DNA from 2 places in the Cupriavidus sp. SK-3 genome. Region 2 is predicted to be linked to the other one. Evidence: predicted binding sites of a transcription regulator. Region 2 holds the regulator's gene; the other holds the start of a gene.

Region 1 (9,177 bases), on a different contig from region 2:
GTACCGGCGCATGGAAGCAGTGCCCGCTGCGTGACCGGGGTGTCGGCCACAGCCTTGCCTATGTGCACAGGCTGAAGCAGCGGCCAGTTGGATCTCGAGCAAATGACCAGGGGCCGGCCAGCACACGGCGACGGCCCGAGCGACACCACATTGATCAAAACGCTGCATGGCGCCGAGTGGCACCGGTGGCATGGCCGCCCTCATCCGACTTTGCGCCAGCTGGAAGATCGTGGCTGGGATCTCGACGCTGAGACCAGTCCCGAGGAGGCCAAGCTCCTCGGCAAGCTTGAAGAATTTATCGTTACCGGTCGACTATGACAAGGCGGCCCATTTCTATGGCCTCGCAGCGGCCGGCGGGGTTGTTCACGCGACCGCGCGACTGGCTCTCCTCCATCTGCATGGGCGACACTCCTCCGCCGATGCCACTCACGGATTTTCACTTCTGCGAAAAGCAGCAAAGCGCGGTGATGCGGCGGCCCGGGCAGCGCTTCAGGAGATTGCGGAACGGATGATGTCATCAGCCTTCCCGTAGAACCTTGATGTTGTGACGCAGGCTGGGTGATAGTAAGGCGCGCCATGGCGCGGGCGCGAGAGCGGAATGGTGGTCAGCCCAGACGATGGGTTGACCGGTTGGCCAACTCACAGCGCTTCGACCCGAAGGGCATCGTAACTCGCGCCCTAATGCACGTATTACGGCGCTGGAGAATATGTGCCGATCCGCCAGTCCAGGTGGGGGGTGTGTACCCAATTTTCCCTATTCTTGATAAGAAAGATCGGCATGGCGTTTTGAATCTAGCTGCATCCGTCAGCTAGCAGAAATCGCGGCTGCTCGTTTCCAGGTGGCCGAGCAGCGGTGTGAGATCCACCAACCGCTGTGCAACGAGGTGCCTCACTTCGCCCTCGCACTGCCACTGGCCCAGGACACCGATCAAGCGAGCGGCCAGTACCTCTTTGCGGAACCGCTCCAGCACCGACGGCCAAACGATCACGTTGACCGATCCCGTCTCATCCTCGATGGTCATGAACAGCACGCCGTTCGCGGTGCTCGGGCGCTGTCGCACCGTCACGATGCCAGCGCCGCGGGCCAACTGGCGGTCCTGATAGCGGAATAGCGTTTCCGCTGTCACGAACCGGCCGCTGGCGAGATGTCGTCGCAGCAGCGCCAGCGGATGCCGGTTGAGGGTCAAGCCCGTCGATCGATAGTCCGCGACAATGGCCTCGCCCTCGCTAGGCGCCACCAGTGAAGGTAGTTCTTCCGGCACGTCGGCAGGCCGCAACAGATCCTTGTCGGGCACCGCGGCCGTGGCCTGCCAGAGTGCATTGCGTCGGTGGCCAGCGAAGGCTCGCAGTGTGTCGCCGGCGGCCAGGACCTGCACATCATGCCTGTCCAAGTTCGCGCGGCGGGCCAGGTCAGTCGTCCCTGAGAATGGGCGCACGGCGCGTGCCTCCTCAATGCGCTGCGCCGCCTCCGCGCGCATCCCGCGCAGCAGCGAGAGGCCGAGCCGAACCGCTGGCGGCTTCTTGTCGTCGGCTTCCAGTGACGAGTGCCAGCCGCTGATCGTGACGTCCACTGGCAGCACGTCGACACCGTGGCGTTTCCCATCCTGCACTAGCTGCGAAGGCGAGTAGAACCCCATCGGCTGACTGTTGAGCATCGCGCAGAGGAACACGGCCGGCTCATGGCATTTCAGCCAGGCGCTGGCGTAGACCAGCAGCGCAAAGCTGGCCGCATGGCTCTCTGGGAAGCCGTATTCACCGAAGCCTTGGATTTGCCGGAAGATGCTCTCAGCAAATTCCCGTTCGTACCCGCGTTCCAGCATGCCGGAGACGATGCGGTCGTAGTAATGCTCCAGCCCACCCTTGCGCTTCCAGGCCGCCATGGCCCGACGCAGCTGGTCAGCCTCGCCAGCCGAGAAACCCGCTGCGAGCATGGCTACCTGCATCACCTGTTCCTGGAAAATCGGCACGCCGAGCGTGCGCGACAGCGCCTTTTCCATTTCCGGGCTCGGATAGGTTACGGGTTCCTTACCTTGCCGGCGCCGCAAGTACGGGTGGACCATGCCTCCTTGCACCGGACCCGGTCGCACGATGGCGACCTCGACGACCAGGTCATAGAAGGTGCGGGGCTGCAGCCGGGGCAGCATGGACATTTGCGCACGGGATTCCACCTGGAACACCCCGACACTGTCCGCGCGGCACAGCATTTCGTAGGTGGCTGGATCCTCCGCCGGGATATCCTGCAGCTCGAATGCCTCCCCACGCTGTTCGGAGACGAGATCCAGCGCGCGGCGGATCGCCGAGAGCATGCCCAGCGCCAGCACGTCGACCTTGAGCAAGCCGACGGCATCCAGGTCGTCCTTATCCCACTGGATTACGCTGCGATCGGGCATGGCGGCGTTCTCGATGGGTACCAGGCGCGATAGCTTGCCGCGGGCGAGCACGAACCCGCCCGAATGCTGGGAGAGGTGCCGAGGAAAGCCGAGCAACTGCGTCGCCATGTTTGCCCATCGTTGGGTCAGCGCACTTTCCGTATCGACGCCGCTTTCCGCGAAACGTTTGAGCAGGTCGGCCTTGCTGTCAAACCAGTGGTGTGCCTTGGCGACCAGGTCGACGATGGCCGGGTCCACGCCAAGCGCCTTGCCGGACTCGCGCAGCGCGCTGCGCGGCCGATAGGTGGCCACGGCCGCCGCCAGCGCCGCGCGGGTTCGCCCATACTTCGTGTACAGGTACTGGATGACCTCCTCGCGGCGCTGGTGTTCGAAATCGACATCGATGTCCGGTGGCTCGCCACGCTCCTTGCTGATGAACCGCTCGAAGAGCAGGTTGCCACGGGCCGGGTCCACCTCCGTGATACCCAGGCAGTAACAGACTGCGGAGTTGGCCGCCGAGCCTCGCCCCTGACAGAGGATGCGATTGGAGCGCGCAAAGCGGACGATGTCGTAAACCGTCAGAAAATAATGCTCGTAGTGCATGTCCTCAATGAGCGCCAATTCGTGCTCGATCTGGGCCTGGACGGTGGCAGGGATGCCTCGGGGGAAGCGGTGGTGCGCACCGATGTAGGTTTCTCTTCGCAGGTATTCCGCAGGAGAGACGCCCGTCGGGACCACTTCATCGGGATACTCATAGCGCAGCTCATCCAACGAGAACTGGCAGAGATTGGCGATGTGCAGCGATTCGGTCAGCAGCCGGTGCGGGTAGACATTGGCAAGCCGTAGGCGTGAGCGCAGGTGCTGTTCTGCGTTGGGGGTCAACTGATACCCGCAATCGGGCACGGCCTTGCCTAAGCGGATGGCGCTCAGCACGTCATGAAGCGGCTTGCGCGACCGTACGTGCATCTGCACGTGGCCGGTAGCCACCACGCGCAGGTGATTGGCCGCGGCGGCTTCCATCACGCCCGCCCGATGGATGTCATCCATGGCGCGGTACAGCAGGGTCAGGCTCATCCACGCGCGACCTGGAAAGGTGGCCGTGATCCATGCGGCTTGGGCGTCCAGCCGCTCCGCTGGCGTGCAGTACTCCGGCGTGAAAATGATCGTGCAATCGGGCAGGCCTCGCAGGTGCGCGTAGGCGCCTTCCGAGCCGTCCAGATCCCGGCGCGTGAGCAGGTAGGCGCCCTTTGCCGTGCGCGTGCGGGACAGCGTGATTAGCTCGCACAGGTTGCCGTAGCCTTCGCGATTGCGGGCGAGTGCGATGAAGGAGATGCAGGGGCTTCCGTCTGCATTGACCAGGCGAAACGATGCACCGACGAGCAGCTTTAGCCCGTGCTTCTTGGCTTCGGCATGCGCCCGCACGATGCCGGCCAACGAGCATTCGTCGGTGATGGCGAGCGCGCTGTAGCCCAGTTGCACGGCGCGCTCGACCAGCTCTTCCGCGCGAGATGCGCCTTCAAGGAAGGAGAAATTAGAGAGGCAGTAAAGCTCGGCGTAGTCGGGCAAGCCGGCGCCGGTGCGTAGGGATTCCATGGCGCCACCTCACCCGAACAGCCCGTGCAGGTACCACGTGGCCTCATCGCCGTCCCGGCTGCCCATGCGTTCCTGATAGACCCAGTAATGGGCGTGATCGCGACCCTCGGCCACGTAATAATCCCGCGTCACCAACTCGCCGCTCCACCAACCGGCCTCGATGCGTTCCGGGGGAGACACCATGCGCAGGGGCGAGCCATAGAACGGGCGATGATCGCGGATCAGCAAGGCAATCGGCTTGTCCAGCAGCCAAGCCGGGCGCGGCAGGGCGGGCGCTTCCGCGCCAGGTCGGGGTTTCCCGACGGCCGGCACCCAGGTGTTGGCTACCTCCGGCCGGTAGTCCGCACGCAACTCCGGCCGCAGGATGTTGTCGGCGCCAAGCCGCGCCGCGAGCAGTTCCATCACCCGGGCGTGGTCCTCGGGCGTGCCGCCGGGCTCAGGAAATAGCGATTCGCTGGGGGGCGCCTTGGCCTGCACGTCGGTGACGGACAGGCGCACCGCGATCATGGGGGCATCCACCTGCAGCTGCGCCAGCCGCTCACGCAGCAAGCGCATCGGGTGATCCTCGCTCCAGCTGGGCTCTGCCAGCGCGATCTCGATGACGGTTGGCGCCAGCGCCTCGCGGCCGCGCTCGTGTTTGAGTTCCACCAAGACTTTGGTGACCGCCAGATGGTGCGCGGCCAGCCAGCCCAGCATCTGCACGATGAGCCCGCGGCTGTAGAGCAGGGTGGCCTCCGCATGCTCGATGCGATCGGGAAGGTCGACCTGCGCTGAGAAGGTTGGCGGGGGCTGTAGCCATTCGAAGATCTCTGGCGCCTGGCCCAGGGCGCGATCCATCGCCTCGTTCAGTTCTCGGCCGCACCGGCGCTGCAGCCCGGCCCGCGGCAGCCGGCGGATATCGGCAAGGCAACGGCACCCTAGTCCATCCAGCCATTCCAGGAATGGCCGTGCGGCGGGCAGGGTGCCGATGGCGAGGGCGCCGAGCCGGCGCTCCAATGCCTCGATCTTGAGGGTGCTTGCGCCACCGGCATGGGCCAACAGCCAGGCGCCCTGGGCTGTCGGAGCACAGCCGCAGGCCGCGCTGAAGCCCAGCGCGGCGACAGACGCGCGCATGCGGCGGCGCAACTGGCGGATGCCGCCGAACAGGCGCAGGCTGGCCGACACGTCTACCAGCACGGACGCTTCCTCGGCATGCACCACGTTGGGCGCGAACTGCAGGAGCGCCATGGCCACGCGCTGCAGGGCGTCGGCTTCCTTCTCCGGGGCTCGATCGTACAGCAGGGTCTGCGGCGCGATGGTCAGCACACCGCCGCGGCGCATCTGCGGGCGAACGCCAGCCTCCGCCGCCAGGCGCGAAGCGAGGTGCACGCGTTCCTTGTCCAACACCGCCACAGCCAACTCAGTGGACCAATTCGGCCGGAAGACTTCGAGTGGCAGGGACGAGAGGTGCAGGCAGATCCAGAGGCGCAGCATGACGGTGAAGCAGGATCGGCGACGGTTCCAGCAGGACGCGCACGGGCAGGTCCTGCTGCGGGCCGCGCCGCTTGATGAAGGAGAGATCGACGCCGCCGGCGGCGGGCGCAACGCCAATGCGCAGTGGCGCTGGCGAAGCGTCGCGTGCACAGGCCAGTGAACGCATGAGGCAAAACAGCGCCTCGCCACCCTGTGCAGCCAGGTGCAGGCGGCGCAGCGCGTCATTGCGGATATGGGTCTGCCAAAGGAGCACCGCACCGCAGGTGCCGGCGCGCAGCAATTGCTCGGTGGCCCAAAGGGCATCAGCCGTGCGCTGGCTGCGGATCCACAGCAGACGTTCGGGCGGCAAGCCCCAGCTGGCCAAGGCGAGTGCCTGTGGCGTTTGCGGCGGCTGAATCAGGGCGACAGGCCGCTTACAGACCTCCGCCAGTGCGGGGCGCAGCAGGCGCAACTCCCCCACGCCCGGTTGGCGCACCAAAAGTTCGATCAGCGATGCCGTCGGCCAGCCGCCACCCGGTAGCTCGGCCGTCAGGACCGGATAGCCGGTGGCGACGGTGCGACCGTTCGCCAGGGCGAGCTGGGAGGCTTTCCATAACGCAGGATGGATGGATTCTGGATTGGGCGTTGGCATGGCTGTTGGTTGAGTCCATGCAACCCAGTTTACTGTATATATATACAGTGGTCACGGATTTCTTTGCCGAACGCGAAAATGCCTTAAGGACCGCTTGATGAGCGAGCACCGTCGCAGTTTTACTCGGGGGCGTCTCCGAAGACCCCGATGGCTAGGTCGTGCTCGAATTTGGTCGACCAAGAATCCCGAGACCCTGCCGCATACTGCATCAATACGCCTGTCTCTGGCCTCAGCACGCTCACCAGGCGACCCTGTTCCCCGGTCATGTCGCAGACGCTAAAGTCGGCGGCGATGAACCCGTGCCGACGACAGGCGTTGGTAAAGGCTTCGCGCTCCGCGGCAGGAAACGCCGCAAGGGTTGCCATGACAAATCCTCCGATCGACTAGCCAGCCAGCTTGCGGATGGCCGCACCAATTTGTTGCACCTTTCTTGTATCGGCATACTCCGCCCACGGATCGACGTAGCCGGCGGCTTCCACGCGCTGCAGGGCGGTCTGGATCGTCCAATGATCGCCCGCTGTCAGTTCCTCCAGTTCCTCCCAGGATACCGGCACCGAAACCCCGAGACCTGGCCGCGCGCGGGCAGAAAATGCGGACACCGTCGTCGCACCTTGGCCGTTGCGCAGGTAGTCGATGTAGATCTTACCCACGCGATTGCGCGGCCCGCTCTTAGAAACGAAGCGCTGCGGAATGGTCTGGGCGATATGAAGAACGACATCTTGCGAGAACTTCTTCACCGTGGTCCACGGCAGTTCCGGCGCAATGGGCACAACGACATGCAGGCCTTTTGCCACCACTGGTCTTGAGAAAGCTCACCAGGCCAAGCTCATCCAGCATAGTCTTCGTCAGCATGGCGGCGTCAAGCATGTGCCGCCATGGCACGCCATCGCCGGGGTCCAGATCGAAGATGACGCGATCAGGCTTGTCGATGGCACTCTTGGTCGCATTCCACGTATGGAACTCGATCACGTTCAACTGCGCTGCGGCGACAATGGCTGTCTGGCTGGCGATCTCCAGGAGTGGCGGATGCCCAGCCCATAGGCTGGCATCGAGGACGTTGGTCCCCGGGATCTTGATGGTCTCGGCGTGCTTCTGAAAGAACAGCTCGCCGTCGATGCCCGTTGGCCCGCGTACCAACGCCACAGGGCGCCCGCGGAGATGAGGCAGCAGGTGCGGCGCGATGGCTTCGTAGAAACCGACCAGGTCACCTTTCGTCATTCCGGTCGACGGGTCAATCACACGTTCCGCGTTGGATACCTTCACCGTGCGCGCTGGCCGAGGCCGGGGCTGTTCCACATCGACCGGCCGCTCCCTTGTCACGTTGCCCGCGGCCTTGTCAGCGCGCAAGGCATGGAAGACGGGATGCCGGATTCGGCCTTCTTTGGTCCACTCGGCAAATGAGATCTCGGCCACCCGCTTCGGCTTGACCCATCGGGCGGCTAAGCGCGGTGGTGGCTTTTCAAAGGGGCAGACTGGCACTTCCAGTTCGGTCAGCATTGCGAGCAACTTGGTCAGCATGCGCGAATCCAAACCGCTGCCAACGCTGCCCGCGTAGTGCAGTTTCCCGGTTTCATCGTGCACGCCAAGGAGAAGCGCGCCTAGGCCTTGTCGGCTTCCCTTCGGGGCCGTGAATCCGCAGATGACGAATTCTTGCCGCTGTTTGCATTTGAGCTTGATCCAGCTGGGCGCCCGGAGCTCTCCGCTCAGGCACAAGAGCTTGACATAGGCTACTAGGAAATGCTGCCGATAAGTGCTGCTTGGGCCACCCCCTCATCCTTTAGGGTCGGGCGCGCCCGATGGACAAGTATTGAGCATGGCGCCTAATTTCGCAGTTGTAGACGATGCCTGCGTTCGCGGCCAAGCTTCGAAGGCAGACGACGCACGGGTGCTGAAATAGAGTGATATATACCCACCTAGATGCTAGAAGAGGGCGCAGGGCATACCTTGCGGTGGTGGCTAGCTTGCGGGAAGCGTTCTCCTTGGGGCGCGAATGCATCTATTCCCCTAAGGACGAAAGGGCGCAGGGGGGCGAAGAAATGCAGATGGTTCTTGCTATGTTCGGCACGCACCCAGAAGCCACCAACATGGTTTTTCCCGGCAACGCCATGTGTACCTCAGGCAGCTTCGAGATATTTCTTTGTTCTCATTTCGTTGGAAATTCCCGCGGCCATTGCGGAGTCTGTTCAAGTGGGATTCACATGCGCCATCGGCAGTAAGACTAACCGTTTAATAGCCGGCTGGGCAGGTCGTCACGGCTTGGATCTAGCCTCTTCATGCAGAACAAGGGAGAACATCGTGACTACTCTGCACCGTACGACACGAATGAAATTGCTTTCCATCGCGAGCGCTATCCTGGTCGCCTGCGCTACAGGTACAAGTTATGCCCGATCCGACGATGCCCCTGCAGCCCAAACCGCGACGCAGATCGGCGCGATGAATAGCGCGCTGAATGCCGAGTCCGGCAAAAAGGACAAGGGTCCCAAGACTCGCGTAACGCCGCCCGCACGCCCTCCCTACCTTACCTCGATCGAGCCCGGCGTCCCCGAGGAGCAGAAGCGGAAGATGGAGCACGGACACAAGCATGGTGGACTCAACCAAGGCAAGTTCAACACCACATCCGGCGGCTTCTCGAGAGACTAAGGGGATATCATGAAGCGACTACTGATCACGATTACGCTGGTACTCGGCATATGCTGTGGGAGCGCGCTGCAACCCGCCAGTGCTCAACCGACGGGGACAGGGCCGATTACCGCCCTGATCCTCTACGATGCTCCGCCCAACGACTCATATTCGAAATTGGGGCAGGCTTACGCGATCATGCTGAGCAACCTGCTCGGTCACTTCGACGGCACCGTCACGCTCAAGCCCGTGGACCAGTACACGCCGGGTATGGTGGAGAATTATCAGACCATATTCTATGTCGGCGCCTACTATGACAATCCCGGCGTGCCAACTGCGTTCCTGAGCGACGTCACCACCACGCAGAAGACCATCGTCTGGTTCAAGTACAACCTCTGGCAAGTTGCATGGAACGCTACCTATTCCTTCACACAACGCTACGGCATTTCCTTCAGCGGCTTGAGAGGACTGGATTCTTCGCCGTCGTCCAGC
Region 2 (9,177 bases):
AGCCGAAGAATCCCGCGGCCCACGGCTTGCGCGAGAGTGGAGGCTTTCTGACTAAGATACAGGCCGGCATCGTCGAGCTTGACGATGCCGGCCACCAGCCCGTAGACACCCACTGTCATGACGAGGGCGATGGCGGACAGCACGGCCACCTGCGTACCAAACGGCGCGCCGGAGACGGTCCCCAGTGAGATCACGATGATTTCGGCGGACAGGATGAAATCCGTGCGCACCGCGCCGCGGATCTTCGCTTTCTCGTCAATTACTGAATCCGTCGGAGGATCTTGTGCCTGATGTTTGCCAGGAGGATCTACTTCGCTCCGCGACTCTCCGTGCATGAAGCGGTGCGCGATCTTTTCAAATCCTTCGTAGCAAAGGAACGCGCCGCCCACCATCAGCAGTGGCACGATCGCCCAGGGGGTCGCAGCACTGATTGCGAGCGCGGCCGGTACCAGAATCGCCTTGTTGCGCAAAGAACCCACCGCAACCGCCCACACAACCGGCAACTCGCGATCGGCTTTCACGCCGCTGACCTGTTGCGCATTGAGGGCAAGATCGTCGCCCAGGACGCCAGCGGTTTTCCTGGCAGCCACCTTGCTCATGGTTGCCACATCGTCAAGGATCGAGGTGATGTCGTCGATCAGCAAAAGCAGGCTGGTGCCGGCCATATTTCAAGCTCCCATGTCGGTGCTGAGTAGGAGAGGTCCTTCAGGTGATCAAGGCCGCATGGCAAGATATTGCCATTGAAAATGGATGAGCGCCTGAACAGGTCGTCCAATGACATGTGGGCCGCCGAGACACCGCCTGATGCGGTAGCGCATACGAAGATCGAGTTGGAACTGGCGGCCAGAAGCGCCAGGCGTGAGCGAGCTAACGGACCTGCGGTGGCAGACGATCCCCCGCTATCGATTGGCACAGGTGTGGCCGTGATAACCAGGAGACGCGCCTTGGGGAGAGTATCGATCGTCTCTCCCCGCGCAAGAACCCTCTTGTGAGGGGTTCTGCAGGTTATCCGGGCCCGCCACGTTCAGGCTTTTTGGAGAGTGTCGGAGCCAATTAGCGACGGCTCCTGCCCGGTGTGGATGCAGTTGTCCTATGCGAGCTGGTTTGCCGTCATGCTAGGATTTTGCCAGGCTCTGGGAGATAGCCATGGTTCAAAAGCTGTTCCACGAACTGCCCGTGAATGAACGCGGCGACTTTGAATCCGCCTGCGCGCGGCATGGATTTGTTCTAGAAGACTTCGAGGTGAGCGAGGAAGAGGGCATTTCGCAAGGCAGCGGGTCGAGTCATATCCCCCGGAAAATCACTGTCGCCCGAGTGGGCGGAGACGTCCAAGTCTATCCTGCAGCTACCGGCATTTCGTGGACAGTCGCATTTGAACGAGACCTGGAGCGCGGCGAATTTGGATTTCCTCTTGCGGACTAGCTAAGGGATGGGGGGAGGTCGCTGCGTGGAAGAAACGGAGGAGGGTTGTGCTGACACCGGCGGTTAGCAAGTAATCCCACCGTGGGAGGATGGCGGGAATGGCCCCTGGCTTTGGGGTGCACAAATGAAAACAGCGCCTTGGTTAAGGCGCTGTTTTGCAAGGAAAATTCTTGGGGTGGCTGATGGGACTCGAACCCACGACGACAGGAATCACAATCCTGGACTCTACCAACTGAGCTACAGCCACCGTAGAGGTTGTTCAGCTTGCTGCTGAGCAACGAAGAACAAGATCATACAATACCAAAAGGCAGATGGCTAGCACTCTGCACAATTTTTTTCTCTGCGCTGCCTTATGCGATTTCAGCCGGTTAGGTCGGTTACCGCGATGCGCGCAAGTGAGTGCTGCTGTGGCCCACCTATGAAAGCTTGGCCGACTCCTCCAGCTCAAGCATGCGGCAGATGGCTGCCATGCTGCCCACCATGGTGCGTCGTTGCGCACCCTGGTAGATACGCACGCCTTTGGATTGGCGGAATGGTACGGGCTTGACGGGGCGGCGGGCGGAGAGGCGGTTGGCTGGCAGCATGGCTACACCTGGTGACTTGCAACAACAGTTAGCGGTGCCCGACTAGCGGGCGGCGTTGGCACAATCGGGCGTCGGCGTGATACGGGCTTGCCCGCCTCAGCCGCACTCGTCAGAAGCCGCTGGGTCGGATCAAGCCGACGGCGATACCTTCCAGAGAGAACTCCTCGCGGCCGGGGCGCACGATGATGCTGGGGAAATCGGGATTCTCAGCAATGAGTTCGATCGAGTCGCCGCGGCGGTTGAGGCGTTTGACGGTGACGTCGTCTCCCAGTCGCGCAACGACGATCTTGCCGTTCGGGGCCTCGCTGGCACGCTTGACCGCAAGCAGATCGCCATCGAGGATGCCGGCGTCCCGCATGCTCAGGCCACGTACCCGGAGCAGGTAGTCAGGCTGCACGTCGAACACCGAAGCGTCGACCTGGTATTGGCGGTCGATGTGTTCTGCGGCAAGGATCGGGCTACCGGCCGCGACGCGCCCGACCAGGGGCAGCGTCAGTTGCATCACGCCAGCCATTGGCAGCGAGAATTGGTCTGGTAGTTCTGAGTCGCTGCGCGAAACCTTGAGCCGGATGCCACGCGAGGCGCCTGGGGTGAGTTCGATTACGCCCTTGCGGGCCAGGGCCCTCAAGTGTTCCTCGGCAGCATTGGGCGATGAGAAGCCGAACTTGGCGGCGATCTCGGCGCGTGTGGGCGGAAAGCCCGTGTGCTGGAGGCTGCTGCGAATCAGGTCAAAAATCTGCTGCTGTCGCGGTGTCAGGGTCGCCATGGTCGCCGTGTTGGAAAGCACTGTATGTTTAAACAGTATGCTGTGATTTTATACAGTATCGAGTGAAGTGCAAGCGGAATTTTGGGAGTTTGCGCATCGACAGGTGCCTCGGGCGCGGCACGCCGCGCCGTGTCGCGCAAGTCTGGGCGTTACAATTCGCGGCACTTGCAGCCTCTTTTTTCGCTCGCTGCTCAATCTTTCTGGCTTTCGATCTCTATCTCGCCATGTCCCTCCTGCCTCGCGTCGTCGTGCTTGCTACCGGTGGCACCATTGCCGGTTCTTCATCCAGTGCTGCCAGCAGCGCGAAGTACCAGGCGGCCACAGTGCCTGTGACGGCGCTGCTTGATGCGGTGCCGGCGCTCGGCGACGTGGCCCGCGTCGAGGCAGAGCAGGTGGCGCAGGTGGATAGCAAGGACATGTCGTTCGCCCTCTGGACCCGATTGGTTGAACGCGTTGCGTTCTGGTCTGCGCAGGCCGATGTGGCGGGCATTGTGATTACCCATGGCACCGATACGCTGGAGGAGACGGCAATGCTGCTGCATCTGGCGTGCGTGGGCACGGTGCCGGTGGTACTGACGGCGGCGATGCGGCCTTCGACCTCCCTGTCGGCCGACGGTCCCTTGAACCTGCTGGACGCGGTACGGGTGGCTGCCAGCGCCGGGGCGGCGGGCAAGGGCGTGCTACTGGTGATTAATCAGGAAATCCATGCCGGGCGGGATGTGGTGAAGGCACATACGTCAGCGGTCAACGCTTTTGTGTCGCCGCTGGCTGGCCCGATCGGGTTCGTGCAGGACGACCTCGTGCGATTTGTCCGGGCGCCCCGACTGTTGCCGGACCAGGCCTGGGCCGTGCCATCCAAATGGCCGCAGGTGGAGATTCTTGCCAGTTACGCGGAGCCCGGCCGGTTGGTGGTGGACGCTTTGGCGCAGGCAGGTGTGGCGGGGCTGGTCGTGGCGGCCGCAGGCAACGGGTCGGTTCACCAGTCGCTGGTCGATGCGCTGGTGGACGCGGCCGGGGCGGGAGTGGCCGTGGTGCGTAGCTCACGCACCGGGGCAGGGCATGTGGCAATGCCGGCACCTCCACGACCGGCTTCAGGTGCCTTCGTTTCCGCAGGCGATCTCAATCCATATAAGGCGCGCGTGCTCCTGATGCTGGCCCTGGCGACTACGCCCGGACTGGCCGTGGATCCCGCTGCGTTGCAGGCGCTGTTCGCCGAAAACTAAGGCGGCTTGCTCGAGGGGGCAAAAACACGCTATACTTTAAGGCTATCCAACCTTGCTGCACCGGACATGGCGCCCGGGCGGCTTATCCAAAAGGAGCGTCAATGCGTCATTACGAAATCGTATTTATCGTCCATCCGGACCAGAGTGAACAAGTTCCGGCCATGATCGAGCGTTACAAGACGCTGGTCACGTCGCAGGAAGGCCAGATCCACCGCGTGGAAGACTGGGGCCGCCGTCAGATGGCCTACATGATCCAGAAGCTGGCCAAGGCTCACTACGTTTGCCTGAACATCGAATGCGGCAAGGAAACCCTGGCTGAACTCGAACATGCGTTCAAGTTCAACGACGCGGTGCTGCGCCACCTCATCGTTCAGACCAAGAAGGCCGAAACCGCACCGTCCCCGATGATGAAGGAAGTGCAGCGCGAAGAAGCCCGCAAGGCCGCGCAACAGACCAGCGAAGTCCAGGCCGCCTAAGTGCGGACTGTTGTGGTTGCCGTGGGCGTTGAACGCCGCGGCGGCAAGTGCGGGCATCGGTGCGGGAGAGTGCGTTGAACCAGTTAAGGCTCTGCGCAACGCTCGCGGAACGCGATGCCTTGCGTTACACCCCGGCCGGGGTCCCCGTTGTCAACTGCATCTTGCAGTACGCGGGTGAGACGGTCGAGGCGCAAACGCCCAGGCAGGTGGAATTCGCCATCGCCGCCATGGGAATCGGTCAGATCGGCCAGCGGCTAGAGCGGACTCCGCTCGGCGCGATGCTCGACTGCGAAGGATTCCTGGCCCGCAAGCACCGCAACAGCAAGGCTCTCGTCTTTCACATCACTGGATGTAAAGCATTCGAAAAGGATTGAATCATGGCATTCGTCAAACGTGACAACAAGAACAAGAAGCGCTTCCAGCAGCAAAACCCGCTGTTCAAGCGCAAGCGCTTTTGCCGCTTCACCGTGGCTGGCGTGGAACAGATCGACTACAAGGATCTGGACACCCTGAAGGATTTCATCGGCGACAACGGCAAGATTACCCCCGCCCGCCTGACCGGCACCAAGGCGCACTATCAGCGTCAGCTCGATACGGCTATCAAGCGCGCGCGTTTCCTCGCGCTGATGCCTTACACCGACCTGCACAAGAACTGATCGGCCCTAGGTCCGTTAAGGAGAAAACACGATGCAAATTATTCTGCTTGAGAAAGTCATCAATCTGGGCAACCTGGGTGACATCGTTCGCGTGAAGGACGGCTACGCCCGTAACTTCCTGATCCCGAACAAGAAGGCCCGCCGTGCTACCCAGACCGCGATCAGCGAGTTCGAAGTCAAGCGCGCTGAACTGGAAAAGGCAGCTGCCGAGAAGCTGGCAGCTTCGCAAGCCGAAGGCGAAAAGCTGAATGGCCTGACCGTGCAAATCACCCAGAAGTCGGGTGTGGACGGCCGCCTGTTCGGTTCCGTTACCAACGCCGACATCGCCGAAGCACTGGCTGGTCAAGGCTTCAAGGTTGAGAAGGCGCAAGTGCGCCTGCCGAATGGCCCGCTGAAGATCGTCGGCGACCATCCGGTCAGCGTTTCGCTGCACACCGACGTGCTGGTCGACGTGACGGTTTCCGTCCTGGGCGAACACGTCTAAGCATTGATCTTGCCGCTGGTCCCGCTTGCCTGTTTGGCAGGCAGGGACCGGTTGCCGGTATCGGGCTTGACCAAACAAAAAGGCAGGAGCAAAGCGCTCCTGCCTTTTTGTTTGGCCGCTACCCGCGTTTGCATCATGGCCACCGGGCTGGTTGCCCCGCCGTCACTTGGCCGGACGTGGTAGCAACCGGCTGCGAATTCTCCCCCGGCTGTCTGGCGGCGACCGTTATAATCCCTTCCCATGAACGCGCCCGTCGCAGACCCCCAACTAGATAATCTCAAGGTTCCACCGCACTCCATCGAGGCCGAGCAATCGGTGCTGGGTGGCTTGCTGCTGGACAATGCCGCCTGGGACCGTATCGCCGATTTCCTGTCCGAAGCGGACTTCTACCGCTTCGATCACCGGATGATCTTCCAGAGCATCTCCCGGTTGATCGCCGCCACCAAGCCCGCCGACGTCATCACTGTCTACGAGACGCTGCAGGTTGCTGGCAAGGCGGAGGAGGTGGGCGGGCTGGCCTATCTGAATTCGCTGGCGCAGAACACGCCTAGCGCTGCCAATATCCGCCGCTATGCGGAAATCGTGCGCGAGCGTTCGGTGCTGCGCAAGCTGGTCACCGCGGCCGACGATATCGCCAGTGCGGCCTTCGCCCCCAAGGGGCGCGAAGTGCGGGAGCTGCTCGACGAAGCCGAATCGAAGGTGTTCGCCATTGCCGAGGAGGGCTCGCGCGGACAGAAGGGCTTCCAGGAGATCCAGCCGCTGCTGACGCAGGTGGTGGAGCGCATCGACGAGTTGTACCACCGTGACTCGAGTACCGACGTGACGGGCGTGCCGACGGGATTTATCGATCTGGACCGCATGACCAGCGGCATGCAGGCGGGCGACCTGATCATCGTTGCAGGGCGCCCCTCGATGGGTAAGACCGCCTTCTCGCTGAATATCGGCGAGCACGTGGCAGTGGAGCAGGGCCTGCCCGTGGCGGTGTTCTCGATGGAAATGGCCGGCACGCAGCTGGCCATGCGTATGCTCGGCTCGGTCGGCCGCCTGGACCAGCACCGCCTGCGTACCGGCCGCCTGCTCGACGAGGACTGGCCACGGCTTACGCATGCCATCCAGCGCATGAACGATGCCCAGCTGTTCATCGACGAGACTCCGGCTCTTAGCTCGATGGAGCTGCGGGCCCGCTCGCGGCGGCTGGCGCGCCAGTGCGGCCAGCTTGGCCTGATCATCATCGACTATTTGCAGCTGATGTCGGGCTCGGGCGGTGGTGAAAACCGCGCGACCGAAATCTCGGAAATCTCGCGTTCGCTCAAGGGGCTGGCCAAGGAGCTCAACTGTCCGGTGATTGCGCTCTCGCAGCTGAACCGTAGCCTTGAGCAGCGGCCCAACAAGCGCCCGGTGATGTCCGACTTGCGTGAGTCCGGCGCTATCGAACAGGATGCCGACGTGATCCTGTTTATTTACCGTGATGAGGTCTACAACCCGGATTCGCAGGACAAGGGCACGGCCGAAATTATTATCGGTAAACAGCGTAACGGCCCCATTGGGACCGTGCGCCTGACCTTCCTGGGTCAATTCACGAAGTTTGACAACTTCAGCGGCGGCCCCGCTTTCTTCGACAACGATACCTGAAGCCTGTCCTGGCGCGGCTTGCCGGGCATCGTGGCTCGGCGGCAATGGTGGATTGTCCATGCCGCTTGTCAAAGTCCTCCGGCTTCGCTCCACAACCCTGTAAAATATTGCGTTTTGATGACAGCCGCCCCAGGGCGGCTGTCATGCAATGCGTACCTGCCTCATTCAGCAATAACCCGCGGCGCCCCCGCGCTTCGACAAGGAACATTCCATGTTCGGCCGATTCATGCCCACCGAGGGCAAGTTCTTCGAATACTTCAACCAGCATGCCGATTGCGCGGTGACCGCCGCCCGCGAGCTGGAGGTGCTGGTCAACGACCTGCCCAATGCCGAGGCGCATGCGCGCCGCGTGCAGGCCACTGAAAAGAAGGCCGACCGCATTACGCACGACACGATCGACCTGCTGCACAAGACCTTCATCACGCCGCTGGACCGCGACGAGATTCACAAGCTCATCACCACCATGGACGATATCCTCGACCTGATGGAAGACGTGGCGGAAACCATCTCGCTGTACGACGTGACCAGCCTGACGGACGAGGCGCGCAAGCTCGCCGCCATCTGCGTGCAGTGCTGCGACCAGGTCAAGATCGCGGTCGGCCTGCTTGAAGACATGAGCAATGCCAGCGCCATCCTGAAGACGGCGCAGCAGATCGACCAGCTCGAGTCCGAGGCCGATCGCGTGATGCGCGCGGCGATGTCCAAGCTGTTCCGCGACGAGACGGACGTCAAGCGCCTGATCAAGCTGAAGGCCATCTACGAGCAACTGGAAACCATCACCGACAAGTGCGAGGACGTTGCCAACATCATCGAAGGCATCGTCCTGGAAAACGCCTGAGGCACACATCGGAATGCAGACCATACAAATGAGCTTGTGGGTGATCGCCCTGCTGGTGGCGCTCGCCTTGCTGTTCGATTTCATGAACGGCTTCCACGATGCCGCCAACTCGATTGCCACGGTGGTGTCGACGGGCGTGCTCAAGCCGCACCATGCGGTGGCCATGGCCGCCATGTGCAACGTGGTGGCTATCTTTATCTTCCACCTCAAGGTGGCGGCCACGGTGGGAACCGGCACGATCGACGTTAATATCGTCGATCACTATGTCATCTTCGGCGCCCTGATGGGTGCCATTGCCTGGAACCTGATCACTTGGTACTACGGCATTCCCTCGTCGTCTTCGCACGCGCTGATCGGCGGCCTGGTTGGCGCTGCGGTGGCCAAGAGCGGTACCGGTGCGCTGGTTGGTGGTGGCTTGCTCAAGACCGTGGCCTTTATCGTGATCTCACCGCTGCTGGGTTTCCTGCTCGGTTCGCTGATGATGGTGATCGTGGCCTGGACGTTCTTTCGCACGCCGCCGTCGCGGGTGGACCGCTGGTTCCGCAGGCTGCAGCTGATCTCGGCCTCGCTCTACAGCCTGGGCCACGGAGGCAATGACGCGCAAAAGACCATCGGCATCATCTGGATGTTGCTGATCGCCAGCGGTCACGTGGCGCAGGGCGGCGCGGAGCCGCCGATCTGGGTCATCGTTTCCTGCTATGTGGCGATCGGCATGGGTACCATGTTCGGTGGATGGCGCATCGTGCGTACCATGGGCCAGAAGATTACCAAGCTCAAGCCGGTAGGCGGCTTTTGCGCGGAGACCGGTGGCGCGATCACGCTGTTCATCGCTTCGGCGCTGGGCGTGCCGGTGTCGACCACGCACACCATCACGGGCGCCATCGTCGGCGTGGGTTCGGTGCAGAAGATGTCGGCGGTGCGCTGGGGCGTGGCGGGCAACATCGTCTGGGCCTGGGTCCTGACCATTCCGGCTTCTGCCTTCATGGCAGCCATCGCGTGGTGGATCGGCCGGCACGTGCTCTGAGCGGTCGGACACCTCTTTGACAAGAATGCAAAAAGCCAGGCGCAATGCCTGGCTTTTTGTTTGTTGCGGTGC

What was found. The regulator LexA, encoded in region 2, represses DNA repair genes until DNA is damaged. The targets are predictions, from matches to a motif close to ACTGTATNNNNATACAGT.
Region 1: imuA (translesion DNA synthesis-associated protein ImuA) is a predicted target of LexA. The motif match lies at 6,098-6,115, and genes of this name have one in related genera.

The regions. Positions count from the first base shown of each region.
Region 1 covers NZ_JFJV02000006.1:45,740-54,916, forward strand. The annotation lists gene CF70_RS35580 (hypothetical protein) at 88-318, shown strand; gene CF70_RS38845 (hypothetical protein) at 230-532, shown strand; gene CF70_RS00450 (error-prone DNA polymerase) at 810-3,962, opposite strand; gene CF70_RS00455 (Y-family DNA polymerase) at 3,972-5,435, opposite strand; gene imuA (translesion DNA synthesis-associated protein ImuA) at 5,362-6,066, opposite strand; gene CF70_RS00465 (hypothetical protein) at 6,186-6,431, opposite strand; gene CF70_RS38715 (hypothetical protein) at 6,450-6,803, opposite strand; gene CF70_RS00470 (hypothetical protein) at 6,736-7,647, opposite strand; gene CF70_RS00475 (hypothetical protein) at 8,389-8,706, shown strand; gene CF70_RS00480 (DUF2334 domain-containing protein) at 8,716-9,177, shown strand, end outside.
Region 2 covers NZ_JFJV02000257.1:42,562-51,738, reverse strand. The annotation lists gene CF70_RS27280 (DUF808 domain-containing protein) at 1-665, opposite strand, end outside; gene CF70_RS27275 (hypothetical protein) at 1,147-1,422, shown strand; tRNA gene CF70_RS27270 (tRNA-His) at 1,594-1,669, opposite strand; gene CF70_RS37090 (hypothetical protein) at 1,839-2,006, opposite strand; gene lexA (transcriptional repressor LexA) at 2,116-2,772, opposite strand; gene CF70_RS27260 (asparaginase) at 2,997-3,995, shown strand; gene rpsF (30S ribosomal protein S6) at 4,097-4,471, shown strand; gene priB (primosomal replication protein N) at 4,546-4,845, shown strand; gene rpsR (30S ribosomal protein S18) at 4,849-5,127, shown strand; gene rplI (50S ribosomal protein L9) at 5,159-5,611, shown strand; gene CF70_RS27235 (replicative DNA helicase) at 5,852-7,243, shown strand; gene CF70_RS27230 (DUF47 domain-containing protein) at 7,455-8,081, shown strand; gene CF70_RS27225 (inorganic phosphate transporter) at 8,095-9,105, shown strand.